Regions from separate parts of the Bacillus cereus group sp. MYBK79-1 genome, predicted to be linked through region 3. Evidence: predicted binding sites of a transcription regulator. Region 3 holds the regulator's gene; each other region holds the start of a gene.

Region 1 (7,761 bases), on a different contig from region 3:
CATTATCTTTTCGAATTCTTGAGCGGTTACTTTCCACAGTGGTGCATTTTCATTAACAATCGACGCATTATTTATTAACAAATCTGGTGCTCTATTTCTATGAAGTATATAATTTGCCCAACTACTTACTTGCTGAGAGTCTGAAACATCAATTATTTGAAAATCATGTATATTACCGTAATATTTTTTCAATTCTTCAATTTTTTCTTTTGAACGTCCACATCCATATATATTCCATCCCAATTCATGAAATCGATCAACCATTGCACGTCCTAATCCTTGCGTCACTCCTGTAATCATTACAATTTTTCCAATTTCGTTTCGCTTCATGTACCTCTCCTCCTTTACAACATTTTACACCCTTCCTATTCGTTCAGCCATTTACTAAAGTATCAACTCATTTCATACTTTAGAAGGAGTTTTTATGTAAACAAAAAGAGTAACCATAACAGTTACTCTTGCTTATATCTCAAAAAATCATTATTTATTTCGTTATTGTTCTTATATTTCAGTTTCTCTCTCCCGCATTTCTCACACCGATACATATAAGCTACACCTAGATTACCTACTTTTATTTAAATTCTCAATCTCATTTTGCAACTTTTTAAATTGCTCAAAATGCATAGTGATAGATTGACTGTTACCATAATCAACACTATGCTTCACAAATAAAACACCTGTGTCATGAAAAATTGCTTCCAGTTCTTTTCTAATGGATACTTTCATTATATGCGCTGTTTTAATAGCCGATAAAATTGCAATTTCATTAAACTTTAATTTTATTTCATTTGGACAAAATGCTTCTTCAACCAAAATAACTTCATTGCTATAAATAAGCGCAACAAGATTACTTGATTTTGCATCTGTTAAATCTACTTTTTTTATAACATTATTCATTACATTTTGCCTCCTTTGATTTCGTATATATTAATTATACAATTGTTATTTTTAATTACTCAACCTTACATTAATTTTAACATACTTTTATTGCGGTATTAAGCTACACTTCAAACATTTTACTATTCCACAATTTTTGTTACATGAACCATTTGGACTATAAGACCATATAGTATTGTTAACAAATGATTGTAAAGCGGGTGAAAACTATGCCCTCAGTTGTAGGGAATTTAGTTGTACAAAATAGTAACGGTTCATTTAACTTAGGTGATTTCTACAACGTTTCTCCGAAAGAAAATACGAAGGCTTATAATGGATCTGGTGCTTCAAACGTTGGTTTTGTTGTTAATACTTTTAATGGCGTGAGCGCGACTAATACGTTTGATTCTGACCTTGCAGATCAAAACCAAGTGGGTACAGCCTAGTCCTATTTTTTTCATCGTTCTGTTTAAGAATTTTAAATTTGTCTATACTATAATCAGGCTGTTACACAGCTATTGTTGATTTTTGGAGTACCCTATCTTTTTCTCCCTTTCCCTGGGGCTTAGCAGCTAGTATGGAGCTAGCTGCTTTTTCGTTTCATTATATATATCCCTCATCTAACATAACGTAAAGGAAGCTAAAATTTAAATTTCAGCTTCCTTTACGTTATTTCAATAATATCCGCAGTATTAAATACATATGTTTTATAAAAAGCGTCAGTACATATTACAATGCACTTTAGTGGGTTTATATGTACAACTGTCATATAGCTTGTTAGTATGTATCCATCTTCAAAATATGTCACTAATATTTCTTTCTCAGACAATAACGACGTTAATAATTTTTCTGAAATTTTCTCTTTCGCTTCGTTTGTTAAAAGCGTTTTTTGTACTTTAAACTTCTCTCCAATAACCTTTCGCATACTTAACAACTGTTCCGACATTACTGTAAATGGAACCCATTCTCTTTCTTCTTTTTGCACCTTTATATTATTCATTTCTTAATCTCCTTAATCATTTATCCATTTTATTTCATACATATTGTTCTTCGATTATTCTTTCATAATTTCTTGGCTCATATTTATGCCACATTAACAGACAGTAAAGCTCATACCTCAATATTCGCTACAGGCGAGAAAAGTAAATTGAAAATCAACTGTCCGTAAATAATGTTTCACATTCTTTCTAAATCTTATATTATACATACCACAAGAACATTCGTTCTAATTATACACGAACCTACGTTCTTTTGAGAAGAGATATATTTATATTTTTATAATTTAAATCATTTATTTTTTCTTCATCAAATGAGCTTTTCACTTCTTATTTAATAGGACGTTCACAAATCAACTAAAAAAGCGACTTCATACAAAGTGAAGTCGCTTTTTCTAATAACGTATATTTCTATATTTATTTTTCTATTCTGACAAGAGTTCTTTCCGGAATACAAATTTCATCTACATTGAAATGATTTATTTTTAATTTTAACTCTCCCGCTCGTTCTTTATCTTCATCACCAACCCAACAACTGAATAATTCAAAATAGTCCCCATCATTTAAATAGCTTTCCATAATCGAGCATAAAGCTAATAGCTTTTTTTTAGCTTCTTTCTTCTCCCTTGCACTTTGACACTCAACGAGCTCAATGCCCCAACTCGTTGAAACTTCATACGTGTAACTTGTTTGAAATTGAAACTCTTGTACAATTTCACGCATACTTTCATCTGAAAAGCACGATCCAAAAACAATTACATCATTAGAATCTGGATCTGTTAACGGAATTTCTACATTGCAACCTATATAACTTGCTAAACTCATTTTTACTCCTCCAATATTCTTATAAAAAACAATTTATATGAACATTTATCTACTCAAATATAAAATTCCTGCCTAAACTAAAAAGTTTTAATTTTCAAGTTTATTAACCATCCATAAACGAAAGCATATATTATAAAGAACGAACTCACAAAATTTCTATGAAAAGAGAGCAATTTAAATACTCTCTTTTCATACATACTGTATAAAACTACTCAAAAATAATTGGCCCTTATTATTCAATAAATTTTGGTTGTACTATTATATGTAACTCTCTCTCTGTTACTGCTTTTTTCGGATTACGAAAATACTCTAATTCGTATTTTAATACTTCATACTCAACCATCCCGATCTTAATCCCTTTCGTTTCATATAAAATCGCTAATAAGTTACTTATATCTTCATCATACGATTCAAAAATTTTCCCTCCGCCTTCTCTTTGGAAGATTACTTTCACATGTTCTCCTCCTACGTAATATATTTATCTATTCAATAATCCATGTAAAAATGTTCATTCTTCCTCTGAAAATTCCATACTAAAAAGAACATCCATTTTATTAGAATGCTCTACTTTCCCCTTCATATAACATCAATATTATTGTATGTTTCATTCTGCAAATTATGTTTATTAACACCAATAAAGTAAAACTTAATTCAATTCAAGTTTTGTTCATTTCCGGCTAATAATTAGCCCACGCAAATCATACTGCTTACAAATAGTGAAATACAATTAATAAATTAACTTTATATTTAATGAAATTAAATAAATAAAACATTATAATATCAATATTCTATGAAGTAATGATTAATCACCTTTATAAGAATTACATAAATTTCCATTGTAATTCTTAATATTTAAATGTAATATTGTATTGTCTTACTATCTATTTATAACTCACACACTAATTAGAAAAGGGAACCTATAAAGGTTCCCTTTTCTAATTACAGTCATTATTTCTTTTCTAGAAATTCAAATGTATTTTTAAATTCTTTATTATTCACCTTAATATCAGCATCTTTCAATAAATCATTGACTACTTGTTGTTTCCATTTACCTGTTGTATCTTGTAGTCTTTGCTGTTCTAAATCTTTACGAATTTGATCTTTTACTTCATCAAATGGCTTCAATTCTTTTTTATCTGTCACTTTAATAATATGATAACCGTAAGTTGTCTTTACCGGATCACTTACTTGTCCTGCATCTAATTTATATGCAGCTTCCTCAAATTCTTTCACCGTTTGCCCTGGAGCAAAACCAGTTATTTCTCCGCCTTGTTCTTTTGAACCAGTATCCTCTGAATATTGCTTCGCTAAAGCCGCAAAGTCTTCACCGTTACTTACTTTTTCTTTCACTTCTTTAGCAGTCTTTTCATCTTTCACTAAAATGTGACTTACCTTCATCTCTGGTTTATAGTTATCTTTTACATCTTTTTCTGTAACAGTCGCTTTAATTGCTTTCTCAAATGCGATTTCTGGCTTCATTTTTTCTTTTAATTCATCTTCATTTTTCAATCCAACTTGCTCTAAAGTCGATTTGAAGTTGTCACCCATTTTATCTTTTGCTTCTTCTACTTGTTTTTTTGCTTCCTCATCTGAAACTTTATATTTATCTAGCAACGCCTTACTTAACACCATTTGGTATAAAGTACTTTCCCCATATTTTTGTCTTAATTCCTTACTTAACTCTTTCTCTGTAACATTTCCTACTTTTGATGTTACTACGTTGTCTGAGGAACCACATGCCGATAATGCCAGTACTACACATGAAATAATTGTTCCTAAAAATAGCTTTTTCTTTTTCAATTCAAAATACCTCACTTTTATTATTATATAAGAATAACTATACAGTGTACATGTGTTAACAATGTGTTTTCCACATGTAATTCATTTCATTTGAAAAAACTATGTATCATGTTCTTTTTGTTCAAATATTACAGGGGATCGATATTTTTTTCAAAATATACAATTTACCAGTTATACTTCTACTAATTTGCTACATAATGATCACGCTATAAAGCTCCATATCATTATCAACTCAACTAAAATTTCATATTATATATTAATAAGACTTTATAATTGAAACAAAAAAATGCAGTATACAATACTGCATCTTAGGAGCTGATTTCATGAAAAAAAAACCGATTGTGGTCAAAGTTCCACCAAATTCCAAACTAAAAATTACATTCTTCGGCCCTTGTAACGAGGTAATTACAAATGTTTCTATAATTAATCAACTTTCCACACCTAAGTGTCAAACTATTACGCAATATCCAAACTACAAAAAATATGAAATTGAAGTGCGTTCATTATCCAATTGTTAATCCATTCTATCCACAATTTGGTTAGCTTAACGACTTCAGTAAAAGACTAAAATTACTCATTTCATGATAATCTATTGATTTTCACACATTTTAATTAACCGAGCATATATTATCGTATGGAGATTATCCACTCATAAAACCTATCTTTCTTTAGAGCTTACTGTTTATGTATGCTCTTTTTTTATTTATCCCTCATCCTGTGCATATCAACCTGTTTACTTTTATATTTCACGTGTGATAAATCCACCTGCTCTTTATAAACAATTTAATCAAGGTGTACCGAGCAATACTCCTCTGTTACATTAGTATATTTATTCAAACGTGATTCATCTAAAACATTTCCCTTCTAAATTGACCATAGATGAATTAAAATCTTTATATACTCAAGGAGGTCAAACATGTTCAAGTTGCATCCAATACTACTCATCTTAGGATTTATTTTATTTTTATATAGTGTAATTTCCTTACTGTTATTCCTTTCCATACAATAACAGTACCTACACAAACCTACGTTAAATATGTAATTTCTATATAGTAAAGAAAAAAGACGTAAAATAACTAGCAAATGTAATGGTAAAGAACTTTCACCATCATGTTACTAGTTTCGTTGTACTCTTTTTATTATCTATAGAAAATATAATACTCAAAATAAGATAGCTCTTTCACCCTTACTTCCTATCATCCGAAATGCTGCTGAAATAAACTAGATTTAACCTATTTACTTATATATTTTAGAAAAACAATAATAATCCCCTACCATTTGGTAAAGGGGATTCACTAAACCTACTGAAAATTATTTTATTCTCTTCTTTATTTAATTGGAGAAGGGAATCTTGCCGCTTCAAAATGTGAACCGTCTTCTAAAGGACTTAAAACTCCGTCTATGCTACTTTGCGCATAAACCTCAACTTGATCTCCTTCATTCAATTGAATGATTGTCGAAACACTTACTACATTTCCAAAACTGATTGGACCGAAAAAGTCATTATCTATAGCTATTGCTGCGTTTCCATTCACACGAATTTCTACACGAGCTCTATAATTTAAGCTAGGATCGTTTGGAAAAAAACCAATCGTTCCAATAATAGAGTAAACCCCTCTAGTCTTCGGAATAAAAATAGAAGTTGCGGGATTATACTCATTTGCCAAATCAAATTGTTCATTTTGGAACAATACCTTTACAAAATTATTAGCAGGAACCGTTTGATCAACCGTATTTCTAGCTCTAAATGCTGATGCCCTAACAAGCTTATCCTTGTTGTCATTACACTTACTCGTGTTCTTACAACAATCATGCTGTTCCTTTTTATACTCTTTACAATACTTACAGTAGTAATAGCAATACATACTAGTTCCCCCTTCATGCTTATTACTACATATTATGTAAAAGGAATTCGTGATGATTGGACGAGCTATTGTTTTAGCATTATACTAGTCGCCTATTTATATACACTTGAGAGGAAATCATATTAATAAAAACACAACCTAGATGTATAGTGCAATCCATTCAAATTTAATGGATTCTTCTCTTATCTATTTTACTTTCAATACAAAAAGAGCGAATCTACATTCGCTCTTCCCCACATATTTATGGCCCAAAGCTTATCATCCAACCTAACATAAATCCAAATACAGCAAACAGCAGCATAAAAACAAATAAACTACATGCCCACAATGCATATTTTCGACTTTTGCTTTTTGTAATCATACCTACAACTGAGCACACCACTCCAATACCAACTATTTGCAGAAAACCTTTACCTATGAATGTTTCTTGGATAAGCAATATAATGTTCAAATACAATAACGCTAGAAAGGCAATAATTAATGAAATAGTCCCCATCCACGTTTCCTGTTTATAAATATAATTCTTTCTTTTTTTAAGAATGCCAATTCCATAACCTCACTTCACCTACTTTCAAGTTTCTAACTTTTTCATGGCTCATCAATTTTTCAATTTCTACTTTAGGCCCAGTTACAACTGCCCCGTATGTTTTTACCCCATTTTTTTCAAGGAAAGAAATACGCTTTGACAACTCTAATACTTTCGCTCTAGATAGCTTCACTGCTAAATTTTCATGCTTCTGTAATGACTTTAAAACATCAATGAATTGTTCCTCATGAGATGAATCACTTGCAAAAGCACCACTTGGCATTGAAATTATATCTGCTGGAAAACCAATCGGGGCTACATACATCCCCTCATTATTCATTTGCTTCTCCTCTAATCCTGTATTAACGGCATACCACACAATATCAATAGTAGAAAACATATCTGTTACCTCTTGTACACTTAATAATTCCCTAAAAGATACAAATGCTTCTACAACAGATTCTTGCGGAAGGCCTTTTAATACTTGCGCTTCATCGCTACTATTGTACGACGTATTATAGTTATTAGGGTGAGACAACACCTCATTATCTGCATATAGGATTTCTGGAATTTTTTCATCTGTTGTATATTCACGACTTACTTTTGTTGCTCTACTAAATACATAATCTGTTTTCTCTTCCCCTATTCGAATATCTTTCTTGCCTACTCTTTTATACAAATCAAAATGCAATTGCAAACTAAGAGGTAACAATGTTTGCTCCATATCCCTATCTTTCAAAAATACATTTGGTTCTGTTACACTTAACGTTTGATTTACTACATTCCGTATCTCCATTGCGTTTGTAGGTGCCAATGTATAATATAAGAGTGTAGATATATATAAAATAGGTTGAATAAGTAATAAAAAAGTAAA
Region 2 (7,761 bases), on a different contig from region 3:
AGAAATTCAAATGTATCAAGATAATCCAGATTGGCGCTTATACTTTGGATTAATTGATAGCTTGTTTGTAAAGCACCCAATTAAAATTGATATTGCAGGGACAATCGAGTCTATTAGTAAAATTACGAAAGACCTATTATATGAATGTTATGAAACGTTTTATCATCCGAGCAATATGTTACTATTTGTTGTGGGCGCAATTGATCCAGAGAAAACAATGGATTTAGTACGCGAAAATCAAGCGGAAAAAGATTATAAAAATCAGCCAGAAATTGTACGTTCATTTGAAGAAGAACCAGATGAGGTAAATGAAAAGAAGAAAATTATTTCAATGCCTGTACAAACACCTAAATGTTTAGTTGGTATTAAAGCGACAAATTTAAAAGAAAAAGGGGAAGCCCTTTTAAAACAAGAAATTGCGCTTACGCTACTTTTAGATTATTTATTTGGGAAAAGCTCCGTTCATTACGAATCTTTATATAATGAAGGGCTTATTGATGATTCGTTCTCGTATGATTATACGGAAGAGAATAACTTCGGTTTTGCAATGGTTGGCGGCGATACGAAGCAACCTGATGAGCTGGAAGAGCGTTTGAAAGGTATTTTATTAAACACAAATTATGATCAATTAGATGAGGCGGCATTAGAACGAGTAAAGAAAAAGAAAATAGGTGGCTTTTTACGCTCCTTGAATTCACCTGAATATATTGCAAATCAGTTTACACGATATGCATTTAATGAATCGAGCCTGTTTGAAGCATTAACGGTGTTAGAAGGGTTAACTGTTCAAGATTTACAAGAAGTAGCGAAAACATTATTATCAGAAGAAAGAATGAGCGTTTGTCAGGTTTTACCGAAGAAATAAAAGGTTTTATAATAATACCCTCATCTTATCGTAGAGAAATGATAAGATGAGGGTATTATTTAGTTGTATGAAAATGAGTTTGTAGAGATAAGAGAGGGAATTTATGAAAAAGTATGCATTAGTAACTGGAGGGAGCGGAGGGATTGGCTCTGCTATTTCAAAACAATTAATTCAAGATGGATATACAGTATATGTTCATTATAATAACGGTGAAGAGAAAGTGAATGATTTGCAGAAAGAATGGGGTGAAGTGATTCCCGTTCAAGCCAATTTGGCTTCTGCTGATGGAGCAGAGCAATTGTGGGGCCAAATTGAACAGCCTCTTGATGTTATCGTATATGCAGCTGGGAAGAGTATATTTGGACTCGTAACAGATGTAACGAACGATGAATTGAATTATATGGTAGAACTTCAAGTAAAGAGCATCTATAAACTATTATCAATGGCATTGCCATCTATGATTCAGCGGAGAAGTGGTAATATTGTACTTGTTTCGTCTATATGGGGCCAAATTGGTGCATCATGTGAAGTGCTTTACTCGATGGTAAAAGGTGCACAAAATTCATATGTGAAAGCTTTAGCAAAAGAAGTTTCATTAAGTGGATTAAGGGTTAACGCGGTGGCACCAGGTGCAATTGAAACGGAAATGTTACATGTATTTTCAGAAGAGGATAAGAATGAAATTGCTGAAGAGATTCCGTTAGGCAGGTTGGGATTACCAGAAGAAGTAGCAAAAACAGTGTCATTCCTCGTATCACCAGGTGCATCTTACATAACTGGACAAATTATCGGAGTAAATGGTGGTTGGCATTGCTAAAAAATTGTTACATAAAAAATGAAAAACTGTACAAATTAAGTATGATTCTATTACTAAGTAGTGAGGTGCTTAAACATGTCAGTTTTAGATAATTTTGATCAATGGAAGAGCTTTTTAGGAGAACGTTTAGAACAGGCATCAGGAAAAGGTCTTGATGGTGGTGCTGTATCAGATATGGCATTTCGTGTTGGAGATTATTTAGCAAATGAAGTAGAAGCGCGCAATGATCAAGAGAAATTATTGTCTGAGCTTTGGAAAGTTGCTGATGAACAAGAGCAACATACAATCGCAAACTTAATGGTGAAGTTCGTACAGCATAAGTAAAAAATAGAGAGGAGATTCTCCTCTCTATTTTTTTTGTATAATAATAACGCGGGTTAGATTATACATTTAGCTTCCCTATTAAGGTGAAATCATATAATATAGTACGTAGGTGTAAAGTAAGCAAGGGGAGTGATCTTGGATGATTGAATGGTATTTTGAATATGAAATACATAAAAACCGACCTGGCTTGCTTGGTGACGTTTCTTCGTTAATCGGTATGCTCGGCATTAATATTGTCACAATTAATGGTGTAGATAACGCACGACGTGGATTACTCCTTATGTGCGATAATCAAGAGCAAATCTCTAGACTTGAATCAATTTTAAATACGATGGATAACATAACGGTAACGAAATATCGTCCGCCAAAGCTAAGAGATAAGCTAGCGGTTAGACATGGTAGGTACATACAACGAGATGCAGATGATAAGAAGACATTTCGGTTTGTGCGTGATGAATTAGGGTTACTTGTAGACTTTATGGCTGAAATAATGAAAAAAGAAGGTCATAAACTAATCGGGATACGAGGAATGCCTCGTGTCGGAAAGACAGAATCCATTGTTGCCGCAAGTGTTTGTGCAAATAAAAGATGGTTATTTGTATCATCTACTCTTATTAAGCAAACGGTTCGTAGTCAATTGATTGAAGACGAGTATAGCGACGACAATATTTTCATCTTAGATGGAATCGTGTCAACAAAGCGTGCTAACGAAAGGCATTGGCAGCTCGTTCGTGAAATTATGAGATTGCCTGCAACGAAAGTTGTGGAACATCCTGATGTATTTGTGAGCCAGTCAGAATACACATTGGATGATTTTGATTATATTATCGAGTTACGTAACGATTATGATGAAGAAATTCAATATAATTTAGTAGATGAAATTGAGCAAGGTACGCAAAATAATTTCTCTATGTTTGACTTTTAAAGAAATATTGAGGTGTTAGTAGTGACAGAATTAGGACAAAAGCTGAAAGAAGCAAGAGGAACGAAAGGCTTGTCTATGGATCAGCTGCATGAGATTACAAAAATTCAAAAACGCCATTTAGTAGCGATTGAGGAAGGCAATTATGATGTATTGCCAGGAGCTTTTTATGCGCGTGCATTCATTAAACAATACGCAGATGCGGTTGGCTTAAATGGAGAGGAACTGCTTGTAGAATATCAGAGTACGATACCACAATCTGAAAAACGCGACGTTCCACAAGTATCAACAGGACAAAAAACACAAGAAACAATGCAAAAATCTTCATCATGGCCAATTGCAGATCATATGCCGAAAATTTTAGTTGCGTTGTTAGTAATCGCATTTGGAGTGGTAATTTGGTTTGTTTTCCAAGCGTTAACTGGAAAAGGTGATGAGAAAGTTCCGAATGCTCAAAGTGAGAAAATTGAAGTTAAAAAAGCGGAAAACTCTCCGTTAGATACGAAGAAAGAAGAAGTAAAAGCGGAAGAGCCGAAAAAAGAGGAACCAAAGAAAGAAGAGCCAAAGAAAGAAGAACAACCCGCACAACCAACTGGACAACAAGAAGTAAAAGTAGTTGGAACAACTGGTATAGTATCTACTTTGGAAATTCATAATAATAAAACATTAGAACTGGAAATATCGAGTAAAGGTGCGAGTTATGTAGATGTTAAAGATGATGCGGGGAACGAAATTCTAAACACTACAGTACAAGAGGGCCAAGTAGAAAAACATGATGTATCAACAGTAAAAGAAGTGCGACTTAATATTGGAAATGCAACGAATGTTGAAGTTAAACTGAATGGCCAAGTGGTCGCTTACCCATTGGATACAGAAAAAGAACTTCACCAAAGATTGGTGATAAAAAACCAAGGGATAGAGCAACCAGCACAATAACAGTCATCGCTTCGATGACTTTTTTCAATGAACAAATGTTTTTGATATGATGGAGGAATAGCTGTGAATTTACCAAATAAAATTACAATATCTAGAATCTTCTTAATTCCAATTTTTATGGTAATTATGTTAGCACCATTTGATTGGGGCTCATACACAATTGGTGATGTTGATTTACCAATTCAACATTTAGTTGGGGCACTTATCTTTATTATTGCTTCGGCTACAGATTGGATTGATGGATACTACGCAAGAAAGTATAATCTTGTAACGAATTTAGGAAAGTTCCTTGATCCGTTAGCTGATAAATTACTTGTTTCAGCAGCACTTATCACGTTAGTTGAGATGCAATACGTACCTGCTTGGATCGTTATTGTAATTATAAGCCGTGAGTTTGCAGTAACAGGTTTACGACTTGTACTTGCTGGAACAGGGGAAGTAGTGGCAGCAAATCAGTTAGGGAAAATTAAGACGTGGACACAAATTATTGCAATTGCAGCGTATTTATTACACGATGTACCTTTAAATTTAATCCATATCCCAGTTGCTGATATCTTTATATGGATTGCATTATTCTTTACTGTTATTTCAGGATGGGATTATTTCTGGAAAAATAGAGCTGCTTTTGTAAACTCAAAATAGAAGTTTATGGGGGAATTGGGATGAATGCTGAAATTATTGCGGTTGGAACTGAATTGTTACTTGGACAAATTGCAAATACAAATGCCCAGTTTTTATCTGAAAAGTTAGCATCAATTGGAATTAATGTGTACTACCATACTGTAGTTGGAGATAATAACAAGCGATTACAGCAGGCGATTGAAGTTGCGGAAGAACGTGCTGATATGCTTATTTTCACAGGTGGATTAGGCCCGACAAAAGATGATTTGACGAAAGAAACGATATCTTCTAGTTTGGGTGAAGAACTTGTGTATGATGAAAAGGCATTAGCATCGATAAGCGATTACTTTAAGCGTACAGGTCGCGAGTTCACAGAGAATAATAAAAAGCAGGCGCTCGTTTTGAATGGAGCAATTGTATTTGCAAATAATCACGGCATGGCGCCTGGTATGGGGTTAAATAAGAACGGGAAAGTTTATATTTTATTACCAGGACCACCGAAAGAGATGAAGCCGATGTATATAAGTTATGTAGAGCCTTTTTTACGTAACTTTACAAAAGGAGAAAACATTTATTCTCGTGTGCTTCGCTTTTTCGGGATTGGGGAATCTCAATTAGAAGTGAAAGTTCAAGATTTAATTGATGGACAAACGAACCCGACAATCGCCCCCCTTGCGAATGATGGAGAAGTGACACTACGTTTAACTGCTAAACATCAAAATGCTGATGAAGCGGCGAAACTCATTCAGTATACAGAAGATTTGATTTTAGAAAGAGTAGGAGAATTTTTCTACGGGTATGATCAAGAGTTTCTGCATGATAAGGCGATAGAGTTATTGAAGAAAAAAGGATTAACTTTAGCGTGTGCAGAAAGTTTAACCGGTGGTCTCTTCGGCAATCAAGTGACAGAAAGTGCTGGTGTGTCTTCAGTATTTAAAGGCGGTGTCATTTGTTATCATAATGATGTGAAGCAACATGTTTTACATGTACCTGTGGAAGTGTTGTCTACTGATGGTGCAGTTAGTAAAGAATGTGCTCGTTATCTTGCTGAAAATGTTAAGGGCTTATTAAACGCGGATATCGGAATTAGTTTCACTGGGGTAGCAGGACCGGATGCTTCAGAACATAAAGAGCCGGGAACAGTATTCGTTGGATTGGCGATTAAGGATGAACCAACTGTAGTCTTTCCTCTTCATTTAAGTGGAAGTCGTCAACAAATTAGGGAACGTTCGGTGAAATGTGGATTTTATCATTTGTATAAAAAGCTAGAAGAGATATAAGTCTCTTCTAGCTTTTTTTAATACTTAAATACAGTTTTGTTTAATGGAAAATAAAAAAATCGAATAAATGTTCGATTTTTGTTGGCAAATTGAATTGAAAATAGGTATAATAAGATTAGCAATTCAGTTAAGGAGGAATTTTGAATGAGTGATCGTCAAGCAGCGTTAGATATGGCGTTAAAACAAATAGAGAAGCAATTCGGTAAAGGTTCAATTATGAAATTAGGAGAACAAGCGGAGCGTAGAGTTTCTACAATTTCAAGTGGTTCTTTAGCACTTGATGTGGCACTAGGGGTAGGCGGATACCCACGTGGCCGTATTATCGAAATTTATGGACCAGAAAGTTCAGGTAAAACTACAGTTTCATTACACGCAATCGCTGAAGTACAGCGTCAAGGTGGACAAGCAGCGTTTATTGATGCGGAGCATGCAATGGATCCTGTATATGCACAAAAATTAGGCGTTAACATAGATGAATTACTATTATCACAACCTGATACAGGGGAGCAAGGACTAGAAATCGCAGAAGCACTTGTGAGAAGTGGCGCGGTTGATATTATCGTAATTGACTCTGTAGCAGCTCTTGTACCGAAAGCTGAGATCGAAGGAGACATGGGTGACTCACACGTAGGTTTACAAGCTCGTTTAATGTCTCAAGCACTTCGTAAGCTTTCAGGTGCAATCAATAAATCAAAAACAATCGCAATCTTTATTAACCAAATTCGTGAAAAAGTTGGGGTTATGTTCGGGAACCCAGAAACAACTCCAGGTGGTCGTGCGTTGAAATTCTATTCAACAGTTCGTCTTGAAGTACGTCGTGCGGAGCAATTAAAGCAAGGTAACGACATCGTTGGTAATAAAACGAAAGTAAAAGTAGTTAAGAATAAAGTAGCACCACCATTCCGTGTTGCTGAAGTTGATATTATGTACGGAGAAGGTATTTCAAGAGAAGGTGAAATCTTAGATATGGCTTCTGAACTTGATATCGTTCAAAAGAGTGGTGCTTGGTACTCTTATAATGAAGAGCGTTTAGGACAAGGTCGTGAAAATTCGAAGCAATTCTTAAAAGAGAATACGGATTTAAGAGAGGAAATTGCCTTCTTTGTTCGTGATCATCACGGAATTGGTGAAGACTCTGGTGTGGAAGACACGGAAGATTCAAATCTTCAAGATTAAAAAATAAAAGACACGGTCCCGTGTCTTTTATTTTTAATTAGTATGAAAGTGTTGTATATCGTTGGAGAGAAAATATTTAATCTGCATAAAAGGCTATGTATAAAGAGGAATATATGCATGTTTTATATGAATAAACTGGAATTTACTAAGGTTTTCCAGGATAATATGCTGTCTGCTTTTTAAATTCATATATGAATTAGGGCTGAAGGTAAAGAAAGTAAAAGTAGACAACGCTTGACAATGAAAATTGCGATAGATACAATGAGAATGTATATTTTTTCTTATATACGAAACACTCTTCTCAAGAAGAGAAGTAATATTCGGAGTAAGACTTAAATCTTGCCGAAATAATAATATGACATTTTAATTGTGAAATGAAGAAAGTCCCTTAAAAAAAGTGGGACGACGGTCTTTGCTGTATGTTGGTATTCAATGTACATGCCGACAGTCTTTTTTCATTCATAGCAAGGGGAGGTGAAATCATGAGTAGTACAGTTTGGATACTCATCTCCATTTTGCTTGCAACAGTCGGTGCAGTTGTTGGCTTTTTTGTTCGAAAGTCTATTGCTGAAGCGAAGATTAATGGTGCAGCTAATGAAGCGAAACGTATTCTAGACGAAGCGAATCGTGAGGCTGAAGCACTTAAGAAAGAAGCGCTTTTAGAAGCAAAGGATGAAATTCATACACTTCGTACAGAAGCTGAATTAGAAATTCGTGACCGTAGAAGCGAATTACAAAAACAAGAAAATCGTTTAATGCAAAAAGAAGAGAACCTTGATCGTAAAGACGAAACGCTCGATAAACGCGAGCTGCAGTTAGA
Region 3 (7,761 bases):
AAGGTGTATTTCGAAATTTATTAGGGTCACAAATGGAAGTTGGTTCTTAGAGGGGAAAGAGTGAATGGATTTTTGTATTCATACAGTTCGAATCGAATAAAAGCCTGAGTGATGGCCGGTTATAACAGGACATTATTCAGGCTTTTATTTGTACGTTTTCTACATTTAGGGGGTAAATATAAATGAGTACCTTGCAATGAATAATACTAAGTGGTATATTATGGATATAACAGGTACCGTGTATTGAATAGTACTGGAATGAGAAAGGGGGATTGGCCTTGAACGTTCAGTTTAAAAAAGGCGTGTTAGAACTGTGTGTTTTAGCACTTGTGAAACGTAAGGATTGTTACGGTTATGAACTTGTTCAGCAAATCTCAAATAAATTTTTAATATCGGAAGGGTCAGTGTATCCTTTATTACGTCGTTTAACGAAAGAAGGATATTTTCAAACGTATTTGAAAGAATCTACGGAGGGGCCGCCTCGTAAATATTATCAACTAACGGAGCAAGGGGAAACGCAACTGAATTTGTTAGTAACAGAGTGGCGTGATTTTGCAAAAGGCGTACAAGAAATTATTGAAGGGGTGGAATGGGATGAGTAAAGAACAGTTTCTTAAAGAATTATCAAGTCATCTTAGAAAGTTACCGGAAGAAGAGAGGAAAGATATTTTATTTGATTATGAAGAGCATTTTCAGTTTGGGAAAGAAGAAGGAAAAACTGAATCGGAAATAATAAAGGGTCTTGGCTCGCCGAAAGTAATTGCGAAAGATTTACTTGCTTTGTATCGCTTTGATGAAATGAAAAAGGACCCATCTACTTCGAATATAACAAGGGCTGTTATGGCAGCGGTTGGACTTAGTTTGTTTAATTTCATTATTGTATTGGGCCCGTTAGTTGCAATTATCGCTTTTATATTTTCTTTTTGGGTCGGTGGGATTGCTAGTGTAGTGACACCATTTTTCGTTATTGCAAAAGTATTTATGGGTACTTTTATATGGTTGGATGTATTCGTTAGTATAACGTTTGTTGGAGTAGGTTTGTTGTTATGTATTATCGCTTATTATAGTACGAAGTGGTTTAAAAAGTTATGCGTACGTTATGTAATATGGAACTTCAAAATGATAAAAGGGGAGTAGATGATGAAAAAAATATTGTTAGTAGCAATCGCTTGTATCATTATTGGAGTAATTGGGATTTCACAAACATATGAAAAAGCAGTGCAAACTGCAGAAGAAGGAAATAAAGAAGATGTAATTAAAAATGAAATACTAAAAAATATAGAAGTTAAGTTAGATGCTGGGGATATTGTTGTCCAAAAATCTCCCGATTCTTCTTTTTATGTAAAGCAATCAGGAGATGTACGTAAACAAGAAATCCGTATTGCTGAAGATGGTGACACATTAAAAATTATTGGGGAAAGAGAAAAAGGTGCTTCATTTGATTTTTCTTTTTACAATTTCAAGTTTCAAACGTCTGCAGTGACTATATTTGTACCAGAACGTTCTTACCAGGAGATAAAAATAAATTCATCAGCTGGACAAATAGAAATAAGTGATGTGAAAAGTGATCGTGTAAGTGTTGGGACACTTGCTGGAGAAGTAGATTTGAAGCATGTCACAGCTAAGAGTGTGGAGGGGTCTACAAAAGCTGGTGAGGTGAATTTAAAAAAGGTAATAGGGAAAGTAACAGCGAAAACGGCTAGCGGGGATGTATATGTTGTGGATCATGATCCTAAGTATGATGTAGAGGCAAGTTCAACTGCTGGGGATGTAGATATTACTTTATTAGAAAAACCACAAGATGCAGTAATAACTGGGCAAAGCGCTGCTGGCGACGTAATGATTTTTAATGAAGAAAATAAAAATATAACTATTGGAAATGGTAGTAAAAAGATTAGCGGTAAAACAGCTGCTGGCGATGTGACGATTGAAACTCGTTCGTAAGTAATAGAATGTATGAAAATCTATCAAAATACAAAAAAGAAGATAATTACCGTATATAAATAAGGTAATTATCTTCTTTTATTATTTTTAATGTAAATCACGATATACGCCAATTACTTTGCCGATAACTGACACTTGTTTTAAAATGATAGGCTCTAATGAAGAGTTTTCCGGTTGTAGACGGAAATGGTCTTTTTCCTTATAGAAACGTTTAACAGTTGCTTCGTTATCTTCTGTTAAAGCGACTACAATTTCACCATTATATGCAGACTGTTGTTGGCGAACAACAACTAAATCTCCATCGAAAATACCAGCTTCAATCATACTATCTCCAGAAATACGTAACATAAACACTTGGTCTGCTCCAGCAACAATGCTAGCTGGAAGTGGGAAGTGATCTTCTACACTTTCAACTGCTGTAATCGGTAATCCAGCAGTAACTTTTCCGACAATTGGAACTTGAATAACAGATTGTGTTTCTGTATCCATTCGGTTGTCACCTAAAATTTCAATTGCTCGTGGTTTTGTTGGATCGCGTCGAATATATCCTTTTTCTTCTAGTCGTGATAAATGTCCGTGCACTGTAGAACTAGAAGCGAGGCCGACTGCTTGACCGATTTCGCGTACGGAAGGTGGATATCCTTTTTCTTGTACTTTTAGCTTAATAAAGTCGAGAATGTCTTGCTGGCGTTTCGTTAACTTTTCCATGTTTTCTAACACCTCGTTTTCTTTCATTTTTCTTATTAATAAGTATAACATGCGAAAAAACATTCTACAAACATAAGTTCGAACGAAAGGCGAATTTATGATACACTATAAGGAAAATATAGTGAGAAAGAAGGGTTCAAAATGAATGCAATTATTTATGCACGTGTGAGCACAACAAAAGAAGAACAGGAAACATCATTATTGCGTCAAAAAGATGAATTATTGCATTTAGCTGAGCGCTATCAAATGAATGTTGCAAAGGTGATTGAGGAGCAGGCTAGCGGTTATACAATTGAACGTGATGGCATATTAGAAGTGCTAGATACAATTCGCGATGAACAAATTGATGTACTTCTCATACAAGATGAAACGCGCCTTGGTAGAGGGAATGCGAAAATTGCATTAATGCACTGTTTACATAAAGAGGGAATAAAAGTATATACGCATACGCATAATGGAGAATTAGAACTCTCTGACTCTGATTCGATGGTGCTAGATATAATTGGGATTGTTGAAGAGTATCAAAGAAAGATCCACAATTTGAAAATTAAACGTGGCATGCAAAGAGCGGTAGAGAAAGGATTTCGTCCGGAGAATAATTTGAAAAATCGTCATTTAAGTATAGGGCGTGAGAAAAAAGAAGTGCCAATTGAGGAAATTGTACGTTTACGCCGGAATGAATTAACTTTTGAAGAAATTGCAGCGACGCTTCGCGGCTTTGGGCATAACGTTTCAAAAGCGACGGTACATCGTAGATATGTAGAGTATACAAAGCAATTGCTTGATAAAGAGGACTAACTATTGTATGATAATAATCAGTTTTGAGTAAAAGGGGGATTCGAGATGCAAAGTCACGAACTCATTGAACGCATTAACTTCTTAGCGAAAAAAGCAAAAGCTGAAGGCTTAACTGAAGAAGAACAACGTGAGCGCCAATCGCTACGTGAACAATATTTAAAAGGATTTCGTCAAAATATGTTAAACGAACTTAAAGGAATTAAAGTTGTTAACGAAGAAGGTACTGATGTTACACCGGCGAAATTAAAAGCTTTAAAAAAGCAAGATAATGCAAAATTAAACTAAAAGATGGGCAAAGCCCATCTTTTTTATTTATTATATACGTTATTTAATAACTTTCCAGTTGTTATTGACTGTTGCTTCTATCTTTTTGTGTTTCAAAATATAATTAGCAATCAGTTCAGACATATCTGTTGGTATGTCTTTTATTACGGGCTTATTTTGGAACATAAAGAAGTTTCCTCCGCCGCTAGCGCGATAATTATTCATAACGACTTCATATTCTTCATCCATATTAAGAGGAATACCTTTGCATTGTAAAGATTCTACTCTCTCGCCAATAGGTTTGGAAATGTTTAATACGTACGAAATCCCTTCCCACATATCGTAATTATAGTGTTGCGGCTTTGGTTCTATGAAGGTAGGGTTTACGATAATATCTCCATCTGCATTTAATGTGAAATAAGAAGCAGAGAGTTCAAGGGCATCTTTTATATCTGCTCCAGTTATTCTAATTACTTGTAATGTATTTGGATAAATATAATTAGAAACGATGTCACGCATTGTTACATGATCAGGGAAACCTGGAGATGTATTATGAAATAAGCTTGTACAAGAAATAGAAACATTAGCTATATCCATCTGTATGTTATTTATAAATTCAATAAAAGGATGGTCTTGCAAACGAGTTTGCATAGCGTCTGAAATTTGCATGTCTCCATAGATTAGTCCAATAGGTTGATCGAGCCAATTTTGTGTTTTCTCTTCATAATCGGCAACTAAGGAAAAGATATGTTGGTCCGCCGCAATTCCTTGCACAGGCAATAATTGTGAATAACTCTCTTTTTTTATCCATTTTTTTTCTGTTTTTTTGAATGTTACTGTTATTTTTCCAATGGAGTGTCCATTGCATCCAGTTTGTAAAATTGTTACACCATTTATTACGGTGTGAGCGATTTCCCGGTGTTGGTGGCCTGTTAGTAAAATATCTATTCCTTCAATTTCATGACACATTGCATATCCTTGGTTTTCACCTGTTAAAACTTCAGTCGGTACCCCGGTTTGTAGATCGCGTTCAAATCCTCCGTGATACGCTACGACTAATAAATCTGGTTTCTCGTGTTCGTGAATGTAAGAAACCCACTTTTTTGTTGTTTCTAATGCATCTTCAAATTGTAAATCTTGAATGTGATGAGGTTGTTCCCAATTAGGAATGTAATGTGTTGTCACCCCTAAAATAGCAATTTTTATATTTGATTCAATATGTTTTATTATATATGGTTTCCCGAAATAAGGTTCTTTGCTGTTTTTATCTAAAATATTTGCTGATAGATACGGGAAGTTCGCAGTAGAAATAGCATTGTTTAATACGCCCATTCCATAATTAAATTCATGATTCCCAATCACTGCGGCATCATAACGTAAATAGTTCGCTAATAAGGACATTGGATTTTTCTTATCTTTTTCATATGTAGCGTAATGATAAGTGAAGGGTGTTCCTTGTATGAAGTCACCATTATCAATTAAAAGGACGTTTCTATTTTGGGAACGTTCTTTTTTTATAAGAGTAGAAATTTTAGCTAAACCAATTTCAGCTTCGGAGTTATCTTGGTAGTGAATTGGATAAACAGTACCATGTATATCACTTGTTAATAAGATGTTTAAAGTTACAATTTGATTTTGATTCAATATCATTCACCTTTTCTATTGTTATCTACAAGTTAAGCATATCAAATATATGAAGGGAATTTTAATGAGAATGTATAGAATGTGTAAAGATTCTGTAAATAAGCAATTATTAATAAAAATGTGTGATATATTTCTTCATGTTTACGGAAGGAAATTTATAACAATAAAAATGGAGGCATTAATATGTTGAAAAAAGTTTTTGCAATGAGCACGACAGTTGTACTGGCGGCGGGATTATTAAGTGGCTGTGGAACGAAGGAATCAAGTGCAAGTAAAACTGAAGATACGAAAAAAGGTTATGTACCGAAGACTTTAAATGTTCAATTTGTTCCTTCTCAAAATGCAGATACGCTAGAGGCGAAGGCGAAACCATTGGAAAAGCTATTAAGTGATAAATTAAATATTCCGGTCAAAGTTAGTATTTCAACGAATTACAATACAATTGTAGAAGCGATGGCATCTAAGCAAGTAGATGTAGGCTTTTTACCCCCAACAGCGTATGTGTTAGCGCATGAGAAAAAGGCTGCAAACGTAATTTTACAAGCACAACGTTTTGGAGTAGATGATGAAACAGGAGCTCCTACAAAAGATTTAGTAGACTTTTATAAATCTGAGTTTGTAGTTAAGAAAGATTCAAATATTAACAGTGTAAAAGATTTAAAAGGTAAAAAAATTGGTTATCAAGATGTAACGTCATCAGCGGGATATGTATGGCCTGCGGCAGTATTGTTAAAAGAGGGAATTGATCCGCTAAAGGATGTGAAACCTGTTACATTAAAAGGTCACGATCAGTCGCTTATTGCGCTTTTAAATGGTGATGTAGATGCAGCTGTTGTATTCCAAGATGCTCGTAATATTGTGAAAAAAGATTATCCGAATATATTCGCTCAAACGAAAATAGTGAAATTTACGGAGAAAATTCCAAACGATACGATTTCGGTACGTTCTGATTTAGATGCAGAGTGGAGTAAGAAATTACAGGACGCTTTCATTGAAATAGGAAAGAATGAGGAAGGTCACAAAATCATAAAAGAAGTATATTCACATGAAGGCTATATTAAATCTGATGATAGTAAATTTGATATCGTCCGTGAATATGGAAAGAAAGTAAAAACGCAATAATACATATGGAAATGGCAGCTAACTGGAATGATATGTTTTCAGTTAGTTTGCCGTTTTGAATACATAGAAGGTAGGTAAGATATGTGATAGAGTTTCGAAATGTCTCCAAAGTGTATCCGAATGGTACAAAAGGATTAAATAATATAAACTTGAACATTCAAAAAGGTGAATTTGTTGTAATGGTAGGGCTGTCCGGGGCTGGAAAGTCTACACTCCTCAGATCGGTAAATCGACTTCATGAGATTACAGAAGGCGAAATTATGATTGAAGGGGAGTCTATTACTGCTGCGAAAGGAAAAGGCTTACGACGCATGCGTCGAGATATTGGTATGATTTTTCAAAGCTTTAACCTTGTAAAGCGATCAACGGTATTGAAAAATGTATTAGCTGGCCGTGTTGGTTATCATTCGACACTGCGTACAACGTTAGGTCTATTTCCAAAAGAAGATTTGGAGCTTGCCTTTCAATCGTTAAAAAGGGTGAATATTTTAGAAAAAGCATATGCGCGAGCGGATGAATTATCAGGAGGACAACAGCAACGTGTATCGATTGCTAGAGCATTAGCGCAAGAAGCAAAAATCATATTGGCAGATGAACCTGTTGCATCGTTAGATCCACTAACAACAAAGCAAGTATTAGATGATTTGAAAAAAATCAATGAAGATTTTGGAATTACAACAATTGTAAACTTACATTCTATTGATTTAGCTAGGCAATATGCGACACGCATTATTGGGTTACATGCAGGAGAAATTGTTTTTGACGGTTCAGTAGAAGAGGCAACGGATGAAAAATTTGCTGAAATTTATGGAGACGTAGCGCAGAAAAGTGAATTGTTAGAGGTGGCAGTTAAATGAGTGACGTGACGATATATTCGAAAGCGATACCGAAGCCGCCGAGTAAGTTGAAACATATGTTAACGTTTATTCTAGTCATTTTACTGTTGTGGGGAAGTAGTGTACAGGTCGACGCATCATTTTCAAAACTAGTAATTGGTTTTCCTAATATGATGGATTTATTAAAAGAGATGGTGTCGCCAGATTGGAGTTATTTTCAAGTTATTACAACAGCGATGTTAGATACAATACGTATGGCGATTATTGGGACGACTTTAGGAGCGATTTTAGCTATTCCACTGGCACTATTTGCGGCAAGTAATGTGTTTACTAGTACATTCTTGTACGGTCCAGCTCGATTGGTTTTAAATTTTATCCGAACGATACCAGATTTATTATTAGCGGCGATTTTCGTAGCTATTTTTGGAATAGGACCACTTCCAGG

The links. Region 3 encodes LexA, which represses DNA repair genes until DNA is damaged. Its sites were predicted from a motif close to CGAACATATGTTCG; they were not measured.
Positions count from the first base shown of each region.
Region 1: the regulator LexA is predicted to act here: its motif matches at 2,113-2,126, upstream of ACTFOB_RS02835 (YolD-like family protein).
Region 2: the regulator LexA is predicted to act here: its motif matches at 5,826-5,839, upstream of recA (recombinase RecA).

Region 1 is NZ_JBQAEO010000001.1:552,352-560,112, forward strand. Features, by position in the region: gene ACTFOB_RS02820 (SDR family oxidoreductase) at 1-330, opposite strand, end outside; gene ACTFOB_RS02825 (hypothetical protein) at 562-897, opposite strand; gene gerPF (spore germination protein GerPF) at 1,107-1,322, shown strand; gene ACTFOB_RS02835 (YolD-like family protein) at 1,541-1,876, opposite strand; gene ACTFOB_RS02840 (hypothetical protein) at 2,289-2,696, opposite strand; gene ACTFOB_RS02845 (hypothetical protein) at 2,929-3,150, opposite strand; gene ACTFOB_RS02850 (peptidylprolyl isomerase PrsA) at 3,645-4,496, opposite strand; gene ACTFOB_RS02855 (hypothetical protein) at 4,820-5,014, shown strand; gene ACTFOB_RS02860 (C1q-like domain-containing protein) at 5,825-6,361, opposite strand; gene ACTFOB_RS02865 (hypothetical protein) at 6,603-6,857, opposite strand; gene ACTFOB_RS02870 (anti-sigma factor) at 6,895-7,761, opposite strand, start outside.
Region 2 is NZ_JBQAEO010000005.1:259,611-267,371, forward strand. Features, by position in the region: gene yfmH (EF-P 5-aminopentanol modification-associated protein YfmH) at 1-865, shown strand, start outside; gene ymfI (elongation factor P 5-aminopentanone reductase) at 969-1,682, shown strand; gene ACTFOB_RS11710 (DUF3243 domain-containing protein) at 1,758-2,006, shown strand; gene ACTFOB_RS11715 (DUF3388 domain-containing protein) at 2,146-2,931, shown strand; gene ACTFOB_RS11720 (helix-turn-helix domain-containing protein) at 2,953-3,864, shown strand; gene pgsA (CDP-diacylglycerol--glycerol-3-phosphate 3-phosphatidyltransferase) at 3,928-4,506, shown strand; gene cinA (competence/damage-inducible protein CinA) at 4,527-5,765, shown strand; gene recA (recombinase RecA) at 5,910-6,941, shown strand; gene rny (ribonuclease Y) at 7,424-7,761, shown strand, end outside.
Region 3 is NZ_JBQAEO010000004.1:285,511-293,271, reverse strand. Features, by position in the region: gene ACTFOB_RS10215 (ABC transporter ATP-binding protein) at 1-50, shown strand, start outside; gene ACTFOB_RS10210 (PadR family transcriptional regulator) at 279-602, shown strand; gene ACTFOB_RS10205 (DUF1700 domain-containing protein) at 595-1,137, shown strand; gene ACTFOB_RS10200 (DUF4097 family beta strand repeat-containing protein) at 1,138-1,944, shown strand; gene lexA (transcriptional repressor LexA) at 2,032-2,652, opposite strand; gene ACTFOB_RS10190 (YneB family resolvase-like protein) at 2,794-3,450, shown strand; gene ACTFOB_RS10185 (DUF896 domain-containing protein) at 3,496-3,735, shown strand; gene ACTFOB_RS10180 (bifunctional metallophosphatase/5'-nucleotidase) at 3,775-5,358, opposite strand; gene ACTFOB_RS10175 (phosphate/phosphite/phosphonate ABC transporter substrate-binding protein) at 5,542-6,480, shown strand; gene phnC (phosphonate ABC transporter ATP-binding protein) at 6,564-7,337, shown strand; gene phnE (phosphonate ABC transporter, permease protein PhnE) at 7,334-7,761, shown strand, end outside.